2 regions of the Serratia ureilytica genome follow, and region 1 is predicted to be linked to the other one. Evidence: predicted binding sites of a transcription regulator. Region 1 holds the regulator's gene; the other holds the start of a gene.
The links. Region 1 encodes LexA, which represses DNA repair genes until DNA is damaged. Its sites were predicted from a motif close to TNCTGTATGTACATACAGNA; they were not measured.
Positions count from the first base shown of each region.

Region 1 (7,333 bases):
CGCTGTGGGCGCGTCGTTCACGGCTGCGGCTGGCGGGCAAGCCGCTGCTGCTGACCGAACTGTTTTTACCGGCTTCGCCGCTGTATTCAGCGGTTCCCGCATAAGAGAGGAGAGCAAGACGTTGGAGGGAAGCGTGACTCAAAGTAAATGGCGGGCTTACAGCCATTTGATGCGCATTGATAAACCGATCGGCACGCTGTTGCTGCTATGGCCGACGCTGTGGGCGCTGTGGCTGGCCGGGAAAGGCGTGCCGCCGCTGTCGATTCTGGTGGTGTTCGTGCTCGGCGTGTTCCTGATGCGCGCCGCCGGCTGCGTGGTGAATGATTACGCCGATCGCGCGGTGGACGGCTACGTAAAGCGCACCGCCGGGCGGCCGATGCCGAGCGGCCGGGTGAGCGCGAAAGAGGCCAAGGTGCTGTTCGTGGTGCTGGTGCTGATCTCGTTCTGCCTGGTGTTGACGCTGAATGCGATGACCATCTGGCTGTCGCTGGCGGCGCTGGCGCTGGCCTGGGTGTATCCTTTTATGAAGCGGGTGACCAACCTGCCGCAGTTCGTGCTGGGCGCCGCGTTCGGCTGGGGCATTCCGATGGGCTATGCGGCGGTCAGCGAATCGCTGCCGCTCAGCTGCTGGCTGCTGCTGCTGGCGAACATCTGCTGGACGGTGGCCTACGACACGCTGTATGCGATGGTCGATCGCGACGATGATCTGAAAATAGGCATCAAGTCCACCGCTATCCTGTTCGGGCGTTATGACAAGCTGATCGTCGGGCTGTTGCAGTTCGCAACGCTGCTGCTGCTGGTGTGGGTCGGTTATCTGGCGCAGCTCGGCGGCGCGTTTTACTGGTCGCTGTTGCTGGCGGGCGCGCTGTTCATTCACCAGCAGAAGCAGATTGCCGGGCGCGAGCGCGAGGCCTGTTTCAAGGCCTTCCTGCAGAACAATTATGTCGGGCTGGTGGTGTTTATCGGCATCGCGCTCAGCTATCTGCCGGCGTAGCGGTTTCCTGCAGCAAGAAAAAAGGCACCCCTCGGGGTGCCTTTTTTGTTTTCGCGCCGGGCGAAATCACTCGTCTTTCTCTTCTTGCGCATCGGTTTGCGGCAGAGCGTTGGTCTCTTCCGGCATGTTGACGCTTTCGATAGTCAGCTTGATTTCCGGCGTGATCAGATCGCTCAGCATGTTGTACACCTCGAGGGTGTGCTCGCGGATCGCATCGCCGCTGTCGTTGATGTAGCCTTCTTCGCGCAGCGTCGCCACCAGGGTGGAGAACACCGCCTTGTCGAAGAATTCCGGCGCGTTGATGCCGTGCAGCACCGACAGACGCTGCGCCATGATGCGGCTCTCTTTCTCCAGCGCGCCGCGGTTGATGCTCGGGTTGGCGCTGAGGATCGACATAGTGATGGCGTAGCGTTGCAGGGTTTCGCGCACCCCGGCGGCCAGCAGCTGCAGCGGGCGAATGCGCGCCGGGTTCAGCACCAGCTCGTCGCCTTTGTCGCAGATCAGCTGTTGGCGGATCAGCTCGTCGATCATCGGCCGCAGCACGTCCGGCAGCTGCTCCTTGTCGTTATGCAGGAACAGCTCGGCTTTCAGCATCGGGTAAATCATGCCAATCTGGCGCAGCAGTTCGGCGCGCGATACCCGGCGATGATGCATGACGATGCTGGCGATCAGCGACGGCAACACCAGCAGGTGGTGGATGTTGTTGCGGTAATAGGTCATCAGCACCGCCTGCTCGCGCGGCAGAATGATGATGTCGCCGATGTTGTCCTTTTCCACCTCGAACTTGTTCATGTTCAGCGCGTGATCCAGCAGCTCGTCCGGCGTCTGCGTCGGTACGGTGACGTCATGCGCGTAAGGCGCGTTGCGCATCAGCTGCAGGTAGCACTCGAGCTGCTCGAGCAATTGTTCGCGGGTCAGCGAACGCTGGCGCGAGGCCAGCAGCGCGGTGGAACACAGGTTCATGGCGTTGGCCGCGGCGGCATTGTTAATGCGCACCATGATCTGGCCGGCGAGATCGTTGACCGTCGGCGTCAACCAGCTTGGGCGCTGAGCTTCGATCGGATCGATCGACTCGCGCCACTGCGGCACGTGCTGGTTGAGGTAAGCGGTCAACGGCAGCGGTTCGCCGAAGTTGACGTAACCCTGGCCCAGATTGCGCAGTTTGCGCAGGCCGCGCAGCATCTGCAACAGGCTCTCTTTTTCCTTGGTGGCGCCGCGCAGCTCTTTGGCGTAGGTGCCCACTTCCATCACATGCTCGTAGCCGATGTAGATCGGCACCAGCGTGATCGGACGGGCGCCGCCGCGCAGCATCGCCTGGATGGTCATCGACAGGGTGCCGGTTTTCGGTTCCAGCAGACGCCCGGTGCGGGAGCGGCCGCCTTCCACGAAGTATTCCACCGAGTAACCGCGGGTGAACAGCTCGCCGAGGTATTCGCGGAACACCGTCGAGTAAAGCTTGTTGCCCTTGAAGGTGCGGCGGATGAAGAACGCGCCCAGGCGACGGAAGATCGGGCCGGCCGGCCAGAAGTTGAGGTTGATGCCCGCGGCGATGTGCGGCGGCACCAGGCCCTGGTGATACAGCACGTAGGACAGCAGCAGATAGTCCATGTGGCTGCGGTGGCAGGGCACGTAGACGATCTCGTGGCCGTCCTGCGCCAGCTGGCGCACGCGCTCGGCGTTGGTGACGTTGATGCCCTGATACAGCCGGTTCCAGGTCCAGCTCAGCACGCGATCGGACAGACGCACGGTTTCGTAGGAGAAGTCGGCGGCGATCTCTTCCATCAACGCGATGGCGTTCTGCTGGGCCTTCTCGTGAGAGATCTTTTTGCTGCGCGCTTCGTCCTCGACCGCTTTTTCGATCGCTTTGGACGCCAACAGCTTGTTGAACAGATCCTGACGGGCCGGCAGGCTTGGGCCTACAGCGGCCAGGCGCTGACGCGAGAAGTGCATGCGCGCCACGCGCGCCAGTTTCTGCGCGATGGTTTTATCCGTGCCGTGTTCGGTGGCCATGCGGCGCAGCGAAACGGTGTTGGAGAAGCGCACGAAGCTGTCGCGGCCGAGCCACAGCACGGCGAAGAATTTTTGCACGCCGTTCAACAGACGCAGGTGCGGCGTGCCGTGGCCTTCGCGGCCCGGCGAGCGGCCGAACATGACCGAAACCGGCAGCATTTGAATGTCGAGATCCGGATTGCTGCGATGCAGATCCAGGTAGTCGTGGAACAGCTTTACCGACTCTTCTTTCGGGGTGTAGTAGCGGAACACGCGCGGGCCGTCGTGAATGAACACGTAGCTCGGCAGCACGGTGCCGTCGATCTCCAGCGCGTTGAGCGGATCGGGCAGATCCTGCGCCAGGCACTGGGTGCGCAGCGTCAGCAAATCCGCCTTGGAATTGTAAGGTAAAACATACAAAATCGGCCGTGAGGGATCCAACCCTAGCTCGGTAACCGGATCTGAAGGGATGACCTTACTTCTTACCAACAATTTAAGTGGTAAATTCAATATTTTATAATAAATTTTACGCCAACCTGACATAACAACGTGAAGCCTCTTGTTAGCAATGCGCCGCAAGCATACCAGAAACCGGGTAGCAGATCTGTGGTGTTCGAAAACCGAGAGCCGTCAGCGCGGACTGTTCTAGACTCTTTTTATTATGACCGACCTCTGAGAAAGGCACGAAAACATGGCAAACCAAGCAACCGGATTGACCCGCATCATCAAGGCCGCCGGCTATTCTTATAAAGGGCTTTCCGCCGCCTGGCAACACGAGGCGGCGTTCCGCCAGGAACTGGTGGTGACCCTCCTGGCTATCATACTGGCTGTCTGGCTGGACGTGGGTGCGATAGCGCGCATTTTATTGATCGGATCGGTGGCGCTGGTGATGATCGTCGAGATCCTGAACAGCGCGATCGAAGCGGTGGTGGATCGCATCGGCAGCGAACACCATGAGCTGTCCGGGCGGGCCAAGGACATGGGATCGGCGGCGGTGTCGCTGGCGATCGTACTCGCGCTGTTCGTTTGGGGCACGGTCTTGTGGCAGCATTTTGGCTGACGCAAAGCGCCTACTGACTGATTTTTATTTATTCTTCGGTTCCCAATCCGCGCTTACCTGTATATACTCACAGCAAGACTGTATAAACAAACAGGGGGCGGAATGAAAGCACTAACTACCAGACAGCAAGAGGTCTACGATCTGATTCGCGATCATATTTCGCAAACGGGCATGCCGCCGACGCGTGCCGAGATCGCGATGCGTCTGGGGTTCCGTTCGCCTAACGCCGCCGAAGAGCACCTGAAGGCGCTGGCACGCAAAGGCGTGATCGAAATCGTCTCCGGCGCGTCGCGCGGTATCCGCCTGCTGATGGAAGAAGAAGAAGGGCTGCCGCTGATCGGCCGCGTCGCCGCCGGCGAGCCGCTGCTGGCGCAGCAGCACATCGAAGGGCACTACCAGGTGGATCCATCCCTGTTCAAACCGAGCGCCGATTTCCTGTTGCGGGTGAACGGCATGTCGATGCGCGACATCGGCATTCTGGACGGCGATCTGCTGGCGGTGCACAAAACGCAAGACGTGCGCAACGGCCAGGTCGTGGTCGCGCGCATCGAAGACGAAGTGACGGTCAAACGCTTGAAAAAGCACGGCAACGTGGTTGAACTGCTGCCGGAGAACAACGAATTCCAACCGATCGTGGTCGATCTGCGCCAGCAGAATTTCACGATCGAAGGGCTGGCGGTCGGCGTGATCCGCAACGGCGACTGGATTTAATCGCCGCGCCATCACCGCCGCTCCCTGTATCAATCGCCCCTGTTTTGGGGCGTTTTTGTTTCTGACTTCGCCCTTCGTCACTCTGTCACAGGAACATCCCATCATGCGCCTGATTTCCGCCTTCACCAGCGACACCGATAAAGCCCTGTGGCGCCTCGCCCTGCCGATGATTTTCTCCAATATCACCGTGCCGCTGCTCGGGCTGGTGGACACCGCGGTGATCGGCCACCTCGACAGCCCGATCTATTTGGGAGGCGTGGCGATCGGCGCGGTGGCGACCAGCTTCCTGTTCATGCTGCTGCTGTTCCTGCGCATGAGCACCACCGGCCTCGCGGCGCAGGCGCTGGGAGCGAAGAACCCGCAGGCGCTGGCGCGCGCCTTTATGCAACCGCTGCTGCTGGCGCTGTTGGCCGGGGGGGCGATCGTCCTGTTGCGCTACCCGCTGATCGAACTGGCGCTGCGGATCGTCGGCGGCGATGGCGAGGTGCTGGAGCAGGCGCGGCGTTTTCTTGAGATCCGCTGGTTGAGCGCGCCGGCGGCGCTGGCCAACCTGGTGCTGCTGGGCTGGCTGCTCGGCGTGCAGTACGTGCGTGCGCCGGTGATCCTGCTGATCGTCGGCAACCTGCTGAACATCGTGCTGGATATTTGGCTGGTGATGGGCCTGGGTTGGAACGTGCGAGGGGCGGCGGCGGCCACCGCCATCGCCGAATATGCCACGCTATTGCTCGGCCTGTGGCTGGCGTGGCGGGTGATGCGTCTGCGCGGTATTACCCTGGCGATGTTGCGTCAGGCCTGGCGTGGCGATCTGCGTCGCCTGCTGGCGCTCAATCGCGACATCATGCTGCGTTCATTGTTGCTGCAGCTGTGCTTTGCGTCGCTGACCATTTTCGGCGCTCGCCTGGGGAGCGATGTGGTGGCGGTTAACGCGGTGTTGATGAACCTGCTGACGTTTACCGCCTATGCGCTCGACGGCTTCGCTTATGCGGTGGAGGCCCATTCCGGCCACGCCTACGGCGCTCGGGACGGCAGCCAACTGCGTAAGGTGTGGCACGCGGCCTGCAGGCAGGCGGGGCTGGTCGCGTTGGCCTTCGGCCTGGCGTATGCCGTTACCGGCCAGCAGATCGTGGCGGCGTTGACCTCTCTACCGGAGCTGCGCGCGTTGGCCGCCCACTATTTACCGTGGCAGGTCATTTTGCCGCTGGTCGGGGTGTGGTGCTATTTGCTGGATGGCATGTTTATCGGCGCCACGCGCGGCGCTGAGATGCGTAACAGCATGGCGGTGGCCGCGGCAGGGTACGGTCTGACGCTGTTCAGCGTGCCGTTGCTTGGCAACCACGGGCTTTGGCTGGCGCTGGCGGTGTTTCTGACGTTGCGTGGCGTGGCATTGGGCTGGATTTGGCACCGTCACCAGGTGCGCGGCAGCTGGTTTACTGCACATTAAACCGGACGTTTTGTTGGGTTAATGGTTAGTTTTTCTTATGATTTTGGTCATGTTTGCTTACATGTTTTCAGCCTTGGTTTGTTCGCGTTAGTTCGTTGTTTGTTAGCGTTTTTTGTTTTTATTTTGTTTGTTAATGGTTTTTTATTCTGTGTTTTGGCTTTTTTATTTCCATGTTTAACTAGAATGAATCATGTGGCTGGTAAATGAAGGGGAGCGGTGCTTCTTAAGGTGAAGGAAGCATCGGCCAGAAAAATTTCTGGTTAACCCCGACCGGCAACAGGGATCACTGATTCACCACAGGTTAACGGAGAGACTATGAATAAAGATCAAGCCGACGGTAACTGGAAGCAGCTGAAAGGCAAAGTGAAAGAGAAATGGGGCAAGCTGACCGATGACGATCTGACGGTCATCGAAGGGAAACGCGAACAGCTGGTCGGCAAAATTCAGGAGCGCTACGGTTACCAGAAAGAGGCGGCCGAAAAAGAGGTGAAGGCCTGGGAAGATCACACCAAACACCGCTGGTAACACGCAGGGCCGCCACTGACGGCGGCCGGCAACAGCGCAGGCCGGCGTCGCTCCATCCTCTGGCGCCCCGGCCGCAGGTACAGGGAAGTACCTGACTTCGTCTTACTTCTTCTTGATGGCGATGCTGTGATCGTGTTCGGCGCAGTCATGCTTGCTGTCACAAGCTTCAACTTCAACGCAACCGGCGCACAGACCGTGCGCTTCCACCACGCTGTGCCGCAGTGCAAATCCGGCTTCCTGTGCCAGCTTCTGCAGCGTTTCCTCCACGCCTTCGGTGGTGCGTTCGGTCACCTGGCCGCAGCGGTCGCAGATAAACAGCGCGGACGTATGCATCGGCTGTTCGAAATGGTGGCACAGCACGTAGCTGTTGGCCGATTCCACTCTATGGATAAACCCTTGCTCCAGCAGAAAATCCAGCGCGCGGTATACCGTCGGCGGCTTGGCCTGCGGTTCGGCGACGCGCAGCAGATCGAGCAGGTCATATGCGCTGATTGCACCGGGTTGCTGAGTCATCAGACGCAGCACTTCCAGCCGTTGCGGCGTCAATCGCACATTGCGTTGCTGGCAGAGGCGTTCAGCCTGCGCCAGCAGCTTTTCCTGGGTGGTTGAGTTC
Region 1 is NZ_CP071320.1:417,213-424,545, forward strand. It holds gene ubiC (chorismate lyase) at 1-104, shown strand, start outside; gene ubiA (4-hydroxybenzoate octaprenyltransferase) at 122-994, shown strand; gene plsB (glycerol-3-phosphate 1-O-acyltransferase PlsB) at 1,061-3,526, opposite strand; gene J0X03_RS01975 (diacylglycerol kinase) at 3,675-4,043, shown strand; gene lexA (transcriptional repressor LexA) at 4,146-4,754, shown strand; gene dinF (MATE family efflux transporter DinF) at 4,858-6,195, shown strand; gene J0X03_RS01990 (CsbD family protein) at 6,511-6,720, shown strand; gene zur (zinc uptake transcriptional repressor Zur) at 6,823-7,333, opposite strand, start outside.

Region 2 (7,333 bases), 700 kb from region 1:
GGATGTTCGTAGCTGACGAAAATATTACCGGGATGCATGTCCGCATGGAAGAAGCTGTCGCGGAATACCTGGGTAAAGAACACCTGAACGCCGCGTTCCGCCAACAGTTTCATGTTGGTGCCCTGCTGCTCCAGCGTGGCGATGTCCGAGACCGGAATGCCGTAGATACGCTCCATCACCAACACGCTTTCGCGGCAGTAGTCGGAGTAAACTTCCGGCACGTACAGCATCGGGCTGCCGTCGAAATTGCGACGCAGCTGAATGGCGTTGGCCGCTTCGCGCAGCAGGTTCAATTCGTCCAGCAGGGTTTTTTCGTACTCGCGCACCACTTCGCGCGGACGCAGGCGGCGGCCGTCCGGCAACAGCTTCGGCACCCAGCCTGCCAGCCGGTACATCAAGCGCACGTCGGCTTTGATAATCGGCCCGATATCCGGCCGGATCACCTTCAGCACCACTTCCTGGCCGGTGGTTTTCAGCCGCGCGGTATGCACCTGCGCGATCGAGGCGGACGCCAGCGGCTGCTGCTCGAAGTCGTCGAACCAGGTTTCCAGCGGGCCGCCCATCGCCAGCTCGATATGCTTGCGCGCCAGCGCACCGTCGAAAGGCGCCACCCGATCCTGCAGCAGCGTCAGCTGATCGGCAATGTGCGGCGGGAACAGATCGCGGCGGGTCGACATCATCTGGCCGAACTTGATCCAGACCGGCCCCAATTCCTGCAGCGCCAGCCGCAGACGTTCGCCCAGCGGTTTGTCCTTGTGCCGATTAGGCATCCAGAACAGCAACCGGCGGCCGAAGCGCAGCGGCAGCGTCAAACGCATTGTCGGGATCAGCTCGTCCAGCCCATAGCTGAGAAAAACGCGGACGATAAAATACAAACGACGCAGTTCGCCTGGGGTCATCGCTTGCCCTCCAACTTATCCATGCGGGCAATCAGCGCTTCCGCGCTGCGGGCGAGCGCATCCACTTCTTCATTGAACCACACCACTTCCAGCGGCCCCGGCGCCAGACGCCACTCTTCCGTCAGCGCCTCAGCCATGTCTTGCTGCCGACGCATCAATCCGGCCTTGAGTAACGAAGCACCTTTGCCCAGCGCCTGCGTAATGCCTTGAGCGGCGATATCGCCGATATAGGGCGCCAGCCATTCCGCCGGATCCCACTCCGCCAGATCGAGCAGGCCAACCAGCTGTTGCACCACCTGAATATCCCCTTCCACCGTCAATTCGCCGCTGCGCATCAGCACCGGCAACTGCTGGCGATCGCGCAGCTTCAGTAAGGAGGGAATGCGGCTGCGCACCGTGCAATCGGCGCTGTCTTCAGACTGCCCCAGCACATCCACGCGCAGTTCGCTGAACACCAGCACCAGCGGTGAAGCCAACTCTTCCAGTTCGATGCGCAGCACCTTGCCCGCCAGGCGTTGGCGAGCGGCTTTCATGCTGCGATCGCGAAACAGCAGGTTATTCAGCGAGGTTTCCAGCGCACCGGTCAGCAGAGGGGTAAACAGCATCGGCATCTCCCTCTCAGAACTTGAAGCCGCGATGCAGGGCGACAATCCCACCGGTCAGGTTGAAATAGGTGACGTTTTCAAAACCGGCGTTGCCCATCATGCCCTTCAGGGTTTCCTGATCGGGGTGCATACGGATCGATTCCGCCAGATAGCGATAGCTGTCCGGATCTTTCACTACCAGCTCGCCGATCTTCGGCAGCACGTGGAAAGAGTATGCGTCGTAAGCTTTGCTCAGCGGCGCCAGCAGCGGTTTGGAGAACTCCAGCACCAACAGGCGGCCGCCCGGCTTCAGCACGCGGAACATCGAACGCAGCGCTTTGTCTTTGTCGGTGACGTTACGCAGGCCAAAGGAGATGGTGATGCAATCGAAGTAATTGTCCGGGAACGGCAGCGCTTCGGCGTTGGCCTGCACGTAATTGATGTTGCCGACGATGCCGCGATCGCGCAGCTTCTCGCGCCCCATCTTCAGCATCGAATCGTTGATGTCCGCCAGCACCACCTGCCCCTGCTCGCCAACCATGCGGGAGAACTTGGCGGCCAGGTCGCCGGTGCCACCGGCCAGATCCAGCACGCGCTGCCCGCGGCGCACGCCGCTGCAGTCAATGGTGAAACGCTTCCAGATACGGTGGATGCCGAACGACATCAGGTCGTTCATCACGTCATACTTTGCCGCTACCGAATGAAAAACGTCCGCCACCATGGCCTGTTTTTCGTCTCTAGCGACGGTGCGAAAACCGAAATCGGTGGTTTCCTGCGATTGATCTGCCATTGTCCTGCCTGCTATTCAGTCAATTTTGTGTGGATGAGTGTACCAGAAGCCCGAGGAATACCCCACCTCGCCACGGCCTCAGCCGTGCGAAACGAAGCCCGGTTCCCCGGTGGTATCATCATCGTCGTTCGTCTGCGGCAGCGCGGCGACCTCGTCGTCGTTCGCCTCTTCCGCTTCATCGTGTTGCGCGCCGGCTTGCTGCGCCAGCAGCGGGTTTATCGGCCGCTTGACCTCAACCCCCAGCGCGCGGAAACCTTCAATTTGGCCGATAAGATTACCACGGCCTTCGCTCAGTTTGTTCATCGCCTGACGATAACTGCCCTGCGCCTTGTCCAGGCTCTGCCCCAGCGCGGACATATCGTCCACGAACAGCCGCATCTTGTCATACAGTTTCGCCGCGCGCTCGGCGATGCGCTGGGCATTCTGGCTCTGATGCTCATAGCGCCACAGGTTGGTGATGGTACGCAGCGCCACCAGCAACGTGGTCGGGCTGACCAGCATGATGTTGTGCTTGAGCGCTTCGCTGATCAGCTCCGGCTCGCGATCGATAGCCAGCAGGAAGGCCGGCTCGACCGGAATGAACATCAGCACATAGTCCAGCGAACGCAGCCCCGGCAGCTGCTGGTAGTCCTTACGGCCCAGCATGCGAATGTGGCCACGCAGCGAAGCGATATGTTCGCTCAGCGCCGCTTCGCGCTCCGCCTCGTCTTCACCGTTGAAATAGCGCTCGTAGGCGATCAGCGACATCTTGGCGTCGATCACGACATCCTTGCCCTGCGGCAGGCGCACGATCACATCGGGCTGCATGCGACTCTGATGATCTACCCGCACGTTGACCTGCGTTTCATACTCGTGCCCTTCGCGCAGGCCGGAGGCCTCCAGCACCCGGCTCAGCACCACTTCCCCCCAGTTGCCCTGGGTCTTGTTGTCGCCTTTCAGCGCCTTGGTGAGGTTGATGGCCTCGCGCGCCATTTGCGCATTCAACTGCTGCAGATTGCGTATCTCGTGCGTCAGCGTGTGGCGCTCACGCGCCTCCTGGCCAAAGCTGTCCTGCACCTGTCGGCGGAAACCGTCCAGTTGTTCGCGCAGCGGCAGCAGTAACCGATCCAAACTTTGCTTATTTTGCTCGTCCACCTTGCGGCCGCTGTGTTCAAAAATGCGGTTGGCGAGGTTTTCAAACTGGGTGGTGAGGCGCTGTTCGCTGTTGATCAGCAGACGCTGCTTCTCCTCCGCCGCCATGCGCGTCTCTTCCAGACGGATGGTGACTTCGCGCAGCTCGGCCTCCTGCGCGCTGTTCACCTCGCGCTGGGCGCGCAGCTCTTGGTTGAGCAGCTCGCATTCGTTGCGCCAATGGTTGAGCTGTTGCAGTTTTTCATGCCCGGCCGCCAGCTGGCTGTGCAGGTTGCGCAGCTCCAGCTCGTTCTGGCGCGACTGCTGTTCGTGGCGCAGCAGGGCCTCCTGCCGCACGGCCGTCTCCTGCTGCGCCTGCTGCAACGCTTGCTCCAGCAACCGCAGTTCGGTTTCATGTTGCGCGTTCGTCTGCTGCACTCGCAGACTGGCGATCAGCCACCCTAACAGCATGCCGATCGCGACGCCGCCAATCCCATAAATCAGACTGGTATCCACCCTGCCTCCTGTTGCACCTTGCCGTTCCGGCGTTTCGCACGCCCATTGCCCGTCACGTTAAGGGGAGGCTGTATGGATGTCCAGCCTGATTTTGCCCGCCGCGCACAATATTGCGCGGCGCTGCGCAATTTAGCGAGAAATCAGCCCAGCCACTGGCTGAGCCACTTGATGCCGAACGCCCCCGGCGCCAGAATGCCGAACGCCCAGATCATCGCCGACGTGACGTTGGCCAACTGGAAGTAGCGCTGCGGCATGCCGCAAATGCCCCCCACCAGCGGCACCACGGCGCGCAGCGGGCCGAAGAAGCGGCCAATGAAAATGCCCAGCACGCCCCAGCGCTCAAAGAAGGCGTGGCCGCGCGCCAGCAGCTGCGGATTGCGCGACAGCGGCCACATATGGGCCACCCGATCCTGATAGTGGTAGCCGATCCAGTACGAGAGCCAGTCGCCGAAAAACGCCCCGGCGGCGGCGGCGGCCCAAATCGGCCAAAAGGCGATGCCGCTTTCGCCGATCAGCGCGCCCAGCGCCAGCAGGATCACCGTGGCCGGCAGCAGCAGCGACAAAAACGCCAGCGACTCGCCGAACGCCAGGAAGAAGATGATGGGAATGGCCCAGCCTTCGTGCTGACGCACGACGTCGCTGACCCAGTTGATAACGTCATTGAGGCTCAATGCGGGGCTCCTGATACGCGATGGTTCGCCTAGGATAAGCCGGGGCGAGTTAAACCCCGGCTAAACACGCGGCAATTTACTCGAGGTAGAACGCCCGCAGCACTTCGCGCTGGGCCGCGCCCAGGCCGTATTCCGCTTCCAGCCAGCGGTCGGTGGAGCCGTATTGTTGGCGGATGCAGCCCAGCGCCGTCATCAGGAACTCCTCGCGCGCGCTGAGCACGTAGGCGAATTGCTCGAGCGCCGCCGCATTCAACTTGATAGACAGCTGATCCAGCATCTGCTCGCGGAAAGCGGCCAGCGTGGTTTCGGTCAGCAGATAGTCTTCCAGCACCGTCGCTTCGTCGGCCCCCAGCGCGAACAGCACCAGCGCCGAACCGACCCCGGTGCGATCCTTGCCGACCGCGCAGTGTTGCACGATTGCGCCGCCGCCGGGGTTGCTCAACAGCTGCGCCAACCGCTGATAGGCCGCATTGCCGAACGGCAGGCGGCGATACAGCTCCAGCATGAACGCCCGGGCGTCGAAAGCGGCCAGCGTTTCGTTGGTGAGCTTTTCCAGGTTGGCGTTGACTTCGCTGCTCAGCGGGTTGGCCGGCACGTGGTGATAGTCGGCGCCATTCCACAGAATATCCGGTTTGGCCTGCACTTCGTCGGCATCGCGGTAGTCCAGCACCGAACGCACCGGCACCCCAGCGAGGAAAGTGCAGTCGTTTTCCGTCAGCCGCTCGAGAGAACCGGAGCGGAACAGCAGGCCGCGTTTGATGCGGCGCCCGTCGGCCACGCCGTTGCCGCCGAAGTCACGGAAGTTAATGCCGCCGTCGAGCGGCGCAAGCGAAGGATGAAGCAGGATCTGGGCGGTCATAAACGTCCTCGTTGTTTTTGTTCTGACAACGCGCGGCAGCCATCGGCGCAGCGCTGAGGAGTATCACCGTAACAGATTAGCCGCGAATGGAAAAACGGACCGCGTCGGCGTCCCGTTCAGTCCGTTGACAAAGGAGGAAAAAACGCGGTTTTTCCTCCTTTGTGGTTATCAGCCGAAACTCAATAAATTGATTTTCCCTGTTTGTTATCCGCTGCTTTCTGCAAACCGGGCAATGGCATGAGGTTTGTCATCAATCTCAACGGACCGCGTCGGCGGCCCGTTGAGGGAAGGCGATTACAGCAGACGGCGGGCGGCGTCCACCACGATCTGCACCGCTTTGCTTTCGGTGTTTTTCATGGTCTCGGCGTTCGGGATCTCTTGCTGGGTGCGGTTGACGATCACCCCAGCCACCATGCCGGCGCGCAGGCCCTGGCTGGCGCACATGGTCAGCAGCGTGGCAGATTCCATTTCATAGTTCATCACGCCCATCGCCTGCCACTCTTCCATCGAGCCTTTGAAACGACTAACGACGCGGCCAGAGTAGGTATCGTAACGTTCCTGGCCCGGATAGAAGGTATCGGAAGAGGCGGTCACACCAATGTGCGTGGTAGCGCCGCTGGCCTTGGCCGCTTCCACCAGCGCGGTGGTACAGGCGAAGTCCGCGACCGCCGGGAACTCCATCGGCGCAAAGTGCAGGCTGGCGCCGTCGAGACGTACCGCCGCCGTGGTGACCAGCACGTCGCCGACGTTGATGTTCGCCTGAATGGCGCCGGTGGTGCCGATGCGCAGGAAGGTGCGGATGCCCAGCTGCGCCAGCTCTTCCACGGCGATAGAGGTAGACGGGCCGCCGATGCCGGTGGAGCAGACGATCACCGCCTTGCCATCCAGCTCTGCGCGCCAGGTGGTGAATTCACGATGGGAGGCCAGATGCACCGGATTTTCCATCAGCTTGGCAATTTTCTCTACGCGCTGCGGATCGCCCGGCACGATGGCAAGCTGGGCCCCTTGTAAATCGTTCTTGGTGAGGCCGAGATGAAAAACATCAGACTGAGACATACGAGACTCCTCATGGATCATGTTTATTGGGAGGAACAAAAAAGCACTCTACTGAAAATCGCCGCTTAATTTCGTGACGATAGTCACTATGAAAAGAGAAACAAATTACATGCTACATATTTTTTGTGATTTTTATCACAAAAAAAGCACTGCAAGGCATCCAGAACGTACCGCTAAACCTCAGTCTAGCCGACAAACCTTGCCGCTCCCTGCCTGTTGGTTGCCGACTGAAACTATTTAGCTCATCAATTCGAAATACCCCCATCTTATCGGTTGCTTAGGGACAAAAAAGCCCTCTAACGCACCTTATGGCACTTACGCGGGCCAAAACGCGTAATAACATGATAAAAAGCGCTTAAAAATGCCGTAAAGCCAGATAATTAGCCGTTTTTTATCGACTTGTCCGAAAGTGCGCCACGCGGCGCCAATAATGGGTAATCTTTCCTATAGTTAATCTCAGCGCTTTTTTCTATTGCACGGAGACCGCAATGAAAACCGAACATGTGATGACATTAGAACAGGCTCAGGGAGGATTCGCCCCGGCCGCCGCGCCGGTAGCCGCCTCCGCGATTATCACCGATGAACAGGGCATTCACGCCGGGCAAACGACTATTCCTTCCCAGGGAGACGCGCTGCCGGCCTACGTCGCCAAACCCGCCGACCACAACGGCCCCTTCCCCATCGTGCTGGTGGTGCAGGAAATCTTCGGCGTCCATGAACATATTCAGGATCTGTGCCGCCGTCTGGCCAAACAGGGCTATCTGGCGATTGCTCCCGAGCTCTATTTCCGCCAGGGCGACGCCAACGACTACACCGATATCGGCGAGCTGTTCCAGCAGCTGGTGACC
Region 2 is NZ_CP071320.1:4,815,982-4,823,314, forward strand. It holds gene ubiB (ubiquinone biosynthesis regulatory protein kinase UbiB) at 1-899, opposite strand, end outside; gene ubiJ (ubiquinone biosynthesis protein UbiJ) at 896-1,504, opposite strand; gene ubiE (bifunctional demethylmenaquinone methyltransferase/2-methoxy-6-polyprenyl-1,4-benzoquinol methylase UbiE) at 1,518-2,273, opposite strand; gene rmuC (DNA recombination protein RmuC) at 2,352-3,899, opposite strand; gene J0X03_RS22820 (DedA family protein) at 4,040-4,570, opposite strand; gene J0X03_RS22825 (tyrosine-protein phosphatase) at 4,647-5,429, opposite strand; gene udp (uridine phosphorylase) at 5,724-6,485, opposite strand; gene J0X03_RS22835 (dienelactone hydrolase family protein) at 6,974-7,333, shown strand, end outside.
Region 2: rmuC (DNA recombination protein RmuC) is a predicted target of LexA. The motif match lies at 3,966-3,985, and genes of this name have one in related genera.